3 linked regions of the Mesorhizobium opportunistum WSM2075 genome follow. The protein of the gene in region 1 interacts with the protein of each later gene in a pairwise test. Links are inferred from orthologs where the notes say so. Each region holds a gene or a part of one and is shown in the gene's direction. Other genes may lie near its edges.

What was found. The genes of interacting proteins can lie anywhere in the genome.
Region 2: the proteins of dnaE (region 1) and dnaQ interact in binary tests that used the Escherichia coli proteins (3 or more experiments, as listed by UniProt). The link is inferred for Mesorhizobium opportunistum WSM2075 from one-to-one orthologs.
Region 3: the proteins of dnaE (region 1) and MESOP_RS00290 interact in binary tests that used the Escherichia coli proteins (3 or more experiments, as listed by UniProt). The link is inferred for Mesorhizobium opportunistum WSM2075 from one-to-one orthologs.

What each region holds. Positions count from the first base shown.
Region 1 is NC_015675.1:4,196,350-4,200,470, forward strand. The notes cover bases 1-4,052. They hold dnaE (DNA polymerase III subunit alpha), read left to right. Parts: upstream 1-324; coding sequence 325-3,852; downstream 3,853-4,052. Other genes in these bases: MESOP_RS20220 (acetyl-CoA carboxylase biotin carboxylase subunit), read left to right, coding at 1-218; MESOP_RS20230 (ion channel), read left to right, coding at 3,917-4,052. Outside these bases: more of MESOP_RS20230, read left to right, coding at 4,053-4,121. UniProt on the Escherichia coli protein: DNA polymerase III is a complex, multichain enzyme responsible for most of the replicative synthesis in bacteria. This DNA polymerase also exhibits 3' to 5' exonuclease activity. The alpha chain is the DNA polymerase catalytic subunit.
Region 2 is NC_015675.1:943,847-946,670, reverse strand. Bases 8-2,762 are described here. They hold dnaQ (DNA polymerase III subunit epsilon), read left to right. Parts: upstream 8-899; coding sequence 900-1,625; downstream 1,626-2,762. Other genes in these bases: MESOP_RS04415 (isochorismatase family protein), read right to left, coding at 2,598-2,762; MESOP_RS04420 (alpha/beta hydrolase), read right to left, coding at 1,629-2,588; coaE (dephospho-CoA kinase), read left to right, coding at 94-681; MESOP_RS04435 (shikimate dehydrogenase), read left to right, coding at 8-97. Outside these bases: more of MESOP_RS04435, read left to right, coding at 1-7; more of MESOP_RS04415, read right to left, coding at 2,763-2,824. UniProt on the Escherichia coli protein: DNA polymerase III is a complex, multichain enzyme responsible for most of the replicative synthesis in bacteria. The epsilon subunit contain the editing function and is a proofreading 3'-5' exonuclease.
Region 3 is NC_015675.1:61,810-64,734, reverse strand. What follows is about bases 8-2,863. They hold MESOP_RS00290 (DNA polymerase III subunit gamma/tau), read left to right. Parts: upstream 8-466; coding sequence 467-2,260; downstream 2,261-2,863. Other genes in these bases: MESOP_RS00280 (hypothetical protein), read left to right, coding at 2,645-2,863; MESOP_RS00285 (YbaB/EbfC family nucleoid-associated protein), read left to right, coding at 2,302-2,625; MESOP_RS00295 (HIT family protein), read right to left, coding at 8-116. In the rest of the region: more of MESOP_RS00295, read right to left, coding at 1-7; more of MESOP_RS00280, read left to right, coding at 2,864-2,925. UniProt on the Escherichia coli protein: Part of the beta sliding clamp loading complex, which hydrolyzes ATP to load the beta clamp onto primed DNA to form the DNA replication pre-initiation complex.

The sequences.
Region 1 (4,121 bases):
ACACATCGAAACTGCTGCTCTGCCCAATGCCCGGCCTTGTCGTGTCGATCGCCGTTGCCGAAGGCCAGGAGGTCAAGACCGGCGAGACTTTGGCGGTGGTCGAGGCGATGAAGATGGAAAACGTGCTGCGCGCCGAGCGCGATCTCGTCGTGTCGAAGCTCAACGCCAAGCCGGGCGATAGCCTGGCGGTGGACGCCGTGATCATGGAGTTCGCCTGAGCGAGTTGGAAGCCTGTGGCCGGCGGTCGTTTGTGCTGGACTGGTATCGCGCTGTCCCGGACAATACATCTCCATCGACTCAAAATCTTAGGCAGCACGAGAAACCATGGCGGATGAGAGACTTCCACGCGACCCCCTGAAGCGCGAAGCCGCGATTGCGGCCGCGCGGCCGGAGGTGCCGGCGCGGCCGTTCGTCCATCTGCGCGTGCATTCGGCCTATTCCCTGCTTGAAGGCGCGCTTCAGATCGGCAAGATCGTCGGTCACGCCGTGAAGGACGAAGCGCCGGCTATCGCCGTCACCGACACCAACAATCTGTTCGGCGCGCTCGAATTTGCGCAGAAAGCGGTCAAGGACGGTATCCAGCCGATCATCGGCTGTCAGGTCGCGCTCGCCTTTTCCGGAGAGAACAGCGACGGCCAGCGCGACCGCCGGCGGCAGGGTCCGGAGATGCGGCCGGTCGTGCTGCTCGCGGCGACCGAAGCCGGCTATTCCAATCTGGTCCGGCTTGTCAGCGGCGTCTACCTGGAAACACCGCCCGGCGAGGCGGTACACCTGACCACCGAGACCCTGGCCGGGCAGACCGACGGGCTGATCTGCCTCAGCGGCGGGCCGCGCGGCCCGATCGGCAATGCGTTGAAAGAGGATCGCCGCGACCTGGCCGAGACGCGGCTATTGACCTTGAAAACACTCTTTGGCGACCGTCTTTATGTCGAGCTGGACCGGGTTGCTGGCTATGACAGGGTCATCGAGCACTCGACGATCGAGCTCGCCTACGCGCACGAACTTCCGCTTGTCGCCACCAACGAGGCCTTTTTCTCCTCGCGCGACGATTATGAGGCGCACGATGCGCTGATTGCGATCGCCGAGGGCTCGGTGGTCGCCGTCGACACCCGCCGCCGGCTGTCGCCGGACAATTTCCTGCGCAGCCAGGCCGACATGGCAAAGCTGTTCGCCGACCTGCCGGAAGCTATCGACAACACGATCGAGATCGCGCTGCGCTGTTCCTATTATCCAAAAACCCGCAGTCCGATCCTGCCGCGCTTCACCGGCGGCGATACCACCGACAAGGACGCCGCCGAAAAGGCCGAGGCCGAGGAATTGGCCCGCCAGGCGCGCGAGGGGTTGGACGCGCGGCTCGCCCTGCACGGTCCGACGCCGGGCTACACGGTCGAACAGTACCGCGAGCGGCTCGAATTCGAGCTCGGCATCATCGAGAAGATGAAATTCCCGGGCTATTTCCTGATCGTTGCCGACTTCATCAAATGGGCCAAGGCGCAAGGCATTCCGGTCGGGCCGGGCCGTGGGTCGGGCGCCGGCTCGCTTGTCGCCTATTCGACGACCATCACCGACATCGATCCGTTGCGCTTCTCGCTGCTGTTCGAGCGCTTCCTCAATCCGGACCGTGTGTCGATGCCCGATTTCGACATCGACTTCTGCCAGGATCGCCGCGAGGAGGTGATCCGTTACGTCCAGCAGAAATACGGCCGCGACCAGGTTGGCCAGATCATCACCTTCGGTACGCTGCAGGCCCGCGCGGTATTGCGCGACGTCGGCCGCGTGCTGCAGATGCCTTATGGCCAGGTCGACAAGCTGTCCAAGATGGTGCCGCAGAACCCGGCCAATCCGGTGAAACTCGCCGATGCCATAGCCAACGAACCTCGCTTCGCCGAAGAAGCCGAGAAGGAGCCGATCGTCCAGACGCTGCTCGACATGGCGCAGAAGCTGGAGGGTCTCTATCGCCACGCCTCGACCCACGCCGCCGGCATCGTCATCGGCGACCGGCCTTTGTCGGAGCTGGTGCCGATGTATCGCGATCCGCGCTCGGACATGCCGGTCACCCAGTTCAACATGAAATATGTCGAGCAGGCCGGACTGGTGAAGTTCGACTTCCTCGGCCTGAAAACGCTGACGGTGCTGGAGACGGCGGTGAAACTGATCCGCCGCCGCGGTATCGACATCGACCTGGCGACAATCCCGCTCGACGATCCCGACACCTACTCCATGCTGTCGCGCGGCGAGGTGGTCGGCGTGTTCCAGGTGGAAAGTGCCGGCATGCGCAAGGCGTTGATCGGCATGCGGCCCGATTGCATCGAGGACATCATCGCCCTGGTCGCGCTCTACCGTCCGGGCCCGATGGAGAACATCCCGACCTACAACGCCAGAAAGCATGGCGAGGAGGAGATGGCCTCGATCCATCCCAAGATCGACCATCTGGTGAAGGAGACGCAAGGCGTCATCGTCTACCAGGAACAGGTCATGCAGATCGCGCAGGAGCTGTCCGGCTATTCGCTCGGCGAAGCCGACCTTCTGCGCCGCGCCATGGGCAAGAAGATCCGCGCCGAGATGGACAAGCAGCGCGAGCGCTTCGTCTCCGGCGCGGTCGAGCGCGGCGTGGCAAAACCGCAAGCCGACTTCATTTTCGACCTGCTGGCCAAGTTCGCCGACTATGGTTTCAACAAGTCGCACGCCGCCGCCTACGCCGTCGTGTCGTACCAGACCGCCTATCTGAAGGCGCATTATCCGGTCGAGTTCCTGGCGGCATCGATGACGCTTGACATGGGCAACACCGACAAGCTCGCCGACTTCCGCCAGGATGCGCTGCGCCTGGGCATCGAGGTTCTGGCGCCGTCGGTGATGACCAGCTTCCGCGCTTTCGAGGTCGGCGAGAACCGCATCTATTATTCGATGGCCGCGCTCAAGGGCGTCGGCGACGCGGCGGTCGAACACATCGTTGCCGTGCGCGGCGAAAAACCGTTCAAGAACCTTGCCGACTTCTGCGAACGGGTCGACCCCAAGATCGTCGGCAAGCGGGTCTTCGAAAGCCTGATCATGGCCGGCGCGCTCGATTGTTTCGGCCACGACCGTGCAGCGATGTTGGCCGGCGTCGAACGGATGATGGGGCTGGCCTCGCTTGCCCAGCAGAACGCCGTTTCAGGCCAGGCCGATATTTTCGGCGCCTCGCTCGGCGCGCAATCGCAGGCGCTCAATCTGCCGGCGACGGATCCATGGCTCGCCGCCGACCGGCTGCACCGCGAATTCCAGGTTGTCGGCTTCTATCTCTCAGCCCACCCGCTCGACGAATACAAGGCTGCCCTGCAGAAGATGCGGGTGCAGAACTGGGCCGAGTTTTCGGCCGCCGTCAAGCGTGGCGCCACCGCCGGCCGGCTTGCCGGCACGGTGACCAGCAAGCAGGAGCGCAAGACGCGCACCGGCAACAAGATGGGCGTGGTGGCCTTCTCTGATACGTCAGGCCAATACGAGGCCGTGCTGTTTTCGGAAGGGCTGGCGCAATATCGCGACCTCCTGGAAGCCGGCCGCTCCGTCGTCATCACGGTCGCGGCGGAGGACAGGCCCGAAGGCGTCAATTTGCGCATCAATTCCGTGCAATCCCTGGAGGACGAGGCAAGCCGCATCCAGAAGGCGCTGCGCATTTTCGTCAGGAACGATGGGCCGGCCTCGATGATCCAGTCCCAGCTCACCCAGCGCGGCGAAAGCCAGGTGAGCATCATCGTCATCAAGGACGAGGCGCAGGGCGAGGTCGAGATTGCCTTGCAGGGCGGCTACCGCGTCTCGCCGCAGATCGCTTCGGCGATGCGCGCCGTCCCCGGCGTGGTCGAAGTGGAGCTGGTGTGATCGCCGCCTTTGCAAGGCGGCCGCGCGCCGGGCAGCATTGGCGGCCCACACCACCGCGATCGGCATGAAGACCGCCGACAGGGGCACATCGCGAGACCTTCCCGCGCTCGCGCGGCTGCGCAACACGCTGCGCAAGCTCTATCATGGGCGCACGCCGGCCGCTTTCCGGTTCCAACTGGTGGCTGTCATCATCGACCTGGCCATCATCGCCTTCTTCATCGCCACGCCGGTCATCCAGCAGACGGCCTCGTTTCTGTGGCTGGACTATG
Region 2 (2,824 bases), 3.3 Mb from region 1 along the record:
GGCCGTGCCCGGTTTCGAACACTGGTTCGGCGTCAGGCCGCAAGTCACGGCCGAGCTGCGCGCGATCATCGTAGCCGACCTGGTGCCGAAACCATGATCGTGCTCGGCCTCACCGGTTCGATCGGCATGGGCAAGTCGACGACGGCCAAGATGTTCGCCGAGGCCGGCGTGCCAGTCCACGATTCCGACGAGACGGTACACCGCCTCTATGCCGGCAAGGCAGCGCCTCTGGTCGAGGCGGCTTTCCCGGGAACAACCGCTGCCGGCGTGGTCGATCGAGCAAGACTTGGCGCCCGTGTACTTGGTGACCCCGCCGCGCTGAAGCAACTCGAAGCCATCATCCATCCGCTCGTGCGCGCCGACGCCGACGCCTTCCTGGCCAGGCATCGTACCGCGGGCGAATCGATCGCCGTGCTCGACATTCCGCTGCTGTTCGAAACCGGCGGCCGCAACCGCGTCGACAAGGTCATCGTCGTCACCGCACCCGCCGAAGTCCAGCGTCAACGCGTGCTGGCACGACCAGGGATGACCGAAGAAAAGCTGGCGGCGATCCTGGCCAAGCAAGTGCCGGATGCCGAAAAGCGCAGGCTGGCGGATTTCGTCATCGACACCGGCGAGGGGATGGATGCCGCACGTGCTGAGGTCGATGCGATCATCGCGGAGTTCACTGGGGATCACTAGGCTCTTCCTTCCCCCCTTGTGGGGGGAAGGTGGATCGGCGCGCAGCGCCGAGACGGATGAGGGGGTGTTCCAGCGGAGTGAGGCGTCCGCTTTCCCTGGAGCACCCCTCATCCGACCGCTTCGCGGCCACCTCCCGCAAGGGGAGAAGGGAAAACAGGCATTTCCCATTGCCATTTTGTTCCGGTCTCGCGATTCTGCTCCCAGGAGCACCTGATTCGATGCGCGAGATCATCTTCGATACAGAAACCACCGGCCTGGATTCGCGCGACGACCGCGTGATCGAGCTGGGCGGCGTCGAGCTGGTCAACCGGTTCCCGACCGGCCGCACCTTCCACCACTACATCAATCCTCAAGGGCGCGCGATCCATGCGGAGGCGCAAGCCGTGCACGGCATCAGCGCTGCCGACCTCGCGGGCAAGCCGACCTTTGCCGAGATCGTCGAGGAATGGCTGGCCTTCACCGACGGCGCCAAGCTGGTCGCGCACAATGCGACCTTCGATATCGGCTTCCTCAACGTCGAATTCGGCCGGCTCGGCCATCCCGTCATCGATCCCGGCCTTGTCGTCGACACGCTGGCGCTGGCGCGCCGCAAGCACCCGATGGGCCCCAACTCGCTTGACGCCCTCTGCCGGCGCTACGGCATCGACAACGCCAAGCGCACCAAGCACGGTGCCTTGCTCGATTCCGAATTGTTGGCCGAGGTCTATATCGAGCTGATCGGCGGCAAGCAGGCCGCCCTCATCCTGGACAGCGCGACCGCGCCGGCGCAGCGCGGCGAAAATGTCCGCCACATCGAAATCATTGCCGCCGTGCGCCCGGGTCCGTTGCTGCCGCGCCTGACCGAGGCGGAGCGCGCCGCCCATGCCGCCATGGTCGCCACGCTCGGCGAAAAGGCGCTCTGGCTGAAGGCCACATCATCCGAGGCAAAGGCCGCGGCGTCGTAAGAGTCAGTACGGCCACTCGCCGCGACCCAGAGCCGCGATCGCCGAAATGATGCGCCCAAAGGCTTGCGCCGCCGCCGGCACCGTGGTGCGGGCGCGCAGGAAACTGTGCACCAGGCGTTTTTCCTCATGCCACCATGCCTTGCCGCCAGTCGCCAGGATGCGGTCGCGATAGGTCTCGCCATCGGATGACAGCGGATCGCATTCGGCCGTGACGATCACCGTCGGTGGCAGGCCGGAGAAGTTCCTGTCGCGCAAAGGCGAAAATGTCGGATCGTCCTGCGATTGCCGCTTGGCCGACCGCACGTCGCGGTAGAAGGCAATGTCGCCGACGGACAGCAGCGGCGCGTTGGCGTGTTCGACATAGGAGCCGGACCTCTCGTCGCCGCCGAGGCCGGGATAAATCAGCACCTGGCCGATCGCAGCGCGGGGATGACCGCGCGTCGCCTGCGCCACCGCCGCCGCCAGATTGCCGCCGGCGCTCTCGCCGCACAGCACGATCGGTTGGCCGGTCGTGGCCGCCGCCCATTCGAAGGCGGCCAGCGCATCGTCGAAGGCGGCGGGGTGGATATGTTCGGGCGCCAGACGGTAGTCGACGGACAGCACGGCATAGCCGGTGCCGGCACAGATTTCCGCGCAGATGTCGTCATGGCTGTCGAGCCCGCCAAGAATGAAGCCGCCGCCATGGAAATAGAGCACTTTTGCCCGCGCGGCGGTGCCGGCGAGCTGGTAGCGCCGGACGGGAATGTCGCGGCCGGCGGCAGCGATCAGCCCGTCCTTGGCGATGACGCCGGGCGGATAGGGCTGGCGCAGCGCCCGGCACATGCGGTCGTAGATCGCGCGCTGTTTGGCGATCGGCAGGTCGACGGTTTCGGGCGGATACCAGGCATTGATGGCGTCGATATAGGCCCACAGCGCCGGATCGAGCCGTGTCTCGTATTCGCCGCGGCTGGTCTTGTCAGTCATGCCGGCAATTCAAAGCTCGGCATAGAGCGCGGCCGCATTGTCGAAGCTGAAGCGCAGCGGCACCGAGCCCTCGACCTGCCAGGCCGTCACGCTTTCGCCCGCCAGCAGCCGGCAGGCGCCGTCGGTGTCGATGACCGCGCCGCCATAGAGCCGGTTGGCGAGGTTGAGGATGCCGGTCTGGTGCATGGCCGCGCTGCCGCTGCCGCAGGCATCCTTGACCAGCAGCACGCGAAATC
Region 3 (2,925 bases), 4.1 Mb from region 1 along the record:
GGCCAGCGGCGATCGTTCATCACCCGCAATTCGCACAGCCCAAGCCACATCAACTGCTCGCTGTCCGCCTCCAGCCGGGCATCCAGCGTGAATCCGGCCTTGAGGCCCGGCAACATCGGCGTTTCCCTTACTTTGCTTTTCTTGGTTTCCTCGAACCATGAACGCTAGAGCGGCTGCATCGGGGCTGCAAGCGAATCTCTTGGGGATGATCTCGATTCGCTTGCGCACTTGCATTTCGTCGCGCAATTGCCGATATGGACAGCGGGAGGTTGGTGGTGGACGATCCACTCGCCAACCGGGTCAGGTCCGGAAGGAAGCAGCCCTAACGAGCCCGGAACGGGTCATTGTTCCAGCCTCCCACCTCATCGGCCCTCCTCGCGACATTGACGACGCATTGCAGCGCGGGCGAGACTATGCGCAGGAATCGGCCGCCTTCGGGCGCAGCCTTTTGGAGCTTTACGGGCGAATGAGCGAAGCGGGAAATGAAAAGGCCGCTGCCTATCGCGTGCTGGCGCGCAAGTACCGTCCCTCGAACTTCTCCGAGCTCGTCGGCCAGGAGCCGATGGTGCGCACCCTCACCAACGCCTTTGCCACCGGCCGCATCGCCCAGGCGTGGATGCTGACAGGCGTGCGCGGTGTCGGCAAGACCACCACTGCGCGCATTCTGGCGCGGGCGCTCAATTACAAGACCGCCACCGTTGATCAGCCCTCGGTCGACCTTGCCGTGCTCGGCGAGCATTGCCAAGCGATCATGGAAGGCCGCCATGTCGACGTCATCGAGATGGACGCCGCCTCGCACACCGGCATCGACGACATAAGGGACATCATCGAACGCGTGCGCTATGCGCCGGTCTCGGCCCGCTACAAGGTCTACATCATCGACGAAGTGCACATGCTGTCGACACAGGCCTTTAACGGCCTTTTGAAGACGCTGGAGGAACCACCTCCGCACGTGAAATTCATCTTCGCCACCACCGAAATCCGCAAAGTTCCGATCACCGTCCTGTCGCGCTGCCAGCGTTTTGACCTGAGGCGCATCGATGCCGGCGCGCTGGTCGCGCATCTCTCCTCGATTGCCGGCAAGGAAGGCATTTCGGTCGACGACGACGCGCTGGCGATGATCGCCCGCGCCGCCGAGGGTTCGGCCCGCGATTCGCTCTCCATCCTCGACCAGGCGATCGCCCATGGCGCCGGCTCCGTCAGCGCCGAAGCGGTACGGGCCATGCTGGGCCTCGCCGATCGCGCCCGCATCGTCGATCTGTTCGAACATGTGATGAAAGGCGATGTGGCGGCGGTCCTGGCCGAATTCCGCGCGCAATACGACACCGGCGCCGATCCGGCCGCCGTGCTGACCGATCTTGCCGAGTTCAACCATCTGGTCACCCGGTTGCGGTTCGTGCCGACCGCCATGGACGACGCCTCGCTGTCGCAGGACGAGCGGCAGCGTGGCGCCGACTTCGCCCGGGCGCTGTCGGTCAGGGTGCTGTCGCGGACATGGCAGATGCTGCTCAAGGGCATTCCCGAGGTGCAGTCCTCCAACCGGCCGGTCAGCGCCGCCGAAATGGTGCTGATCCGGCTGGCCCATGCCGCCGACCTGCCGACACTGGACGAGGCGCTGCGATCGCTCGAGGGCGCTTCTCCGGTTCAAAATGGCGCGCCGCGCCCGAATGGGGTGCCCGCGGGTCCCGGCAATGGCGGCGGCGCCAGCGCGGTCGCGCAGACCCGCATGCCATCCGGGCAGGGCGGCGCACAGACCATGCGGCTGGTCGAGGCCACCCCTGCGCCGGTCGCCTTCGTAGCACCTCCGCCGCCGGCGCCGGAGGCGCAGCCGGTACCGCTGAAATCGCTCGCCGACATCGTTGCGCTTGCCGATGCGCAGCGCGACATCGCCTTCAAGGTGCTGGTCAAGCGCTGCATTCGCCTCGTGCGCATCGAGCCCGGCCGTATCGACGTCAGCCTGACCGACGATGCGCCCAAGATGCTGCTCAACGACCTGACGATGAAATTGCGCGCCTGGACCGGCCGCAACTGGCTCGTCTCGTTGTCGAAGGAAGAGGGCGGACAGACGCTGGCCGAAATGGAATCGACCAGGCGCGAGAACGCTTTCCTCGATGCCAAGAGCGATCCGGCCGTGGCTGCCATATTGGCGCGCTTTCCCGGTGCCAAGATCATCGACGTGCGCATTCCCGACGCGCCGGAAGCGGACGCGGACCAAGCCGAAGTGCCGGTCGAACCGCCGGCGGATGACGACGACGCCTGACAAACCAAGAACCCCGACCAACCAAGAACAAGGATCGGACCATGAAAGATCTTCTCGGCCTGATGGGCAAGGCAAAGGAAATGCAGGCCAAGTTCCAGGCCATGCAGGACGAGATTGCCACGGTCGAAGCCGCCGGCCAGTCCGGCGGCGGCCTGGTAAGCGTCACCCTGACCGGGAAATTCGAGATGAAGTCGCTGAAGATCGATCCGTCGCTGTTCAAGGAGGACGATGTCGAAGTCCTCGAGGACCTGCTGCTCGCCGCGCACAATGACGCCAGGGTCAAGGTCGAGCAGATCATGCAGGAAAAGACCAAGGCGCTGACCGCCGGCCTGCCGATTCCGCCGGGAATGAAACTGCCGTTCTAGGTCCGGCGGCCGCAGCTCCATGACCGATGAGCCGTCCGAAAGACTGATCGAGCAGCGTATCCGCAACAGGATCTACGAGATCCTGGAAATCCTCGCCGATTGCGACGCGGGCGTCGATCTCGTCGGCATCAAGGGCTACTTCTATCTGTTCGAGGACTTCGTCCACCGCCCGTCGATCGAGGCCGGCACGTCGGCGCTTTCCAGGGAGGAGCGCGCGGTCGTGCTGGAGATCGCCGAATTCCTCGAGGCGGCCTCCGAAACAAATCCCGACTTCACCAAGGCCGAATTCATCCACAGCGA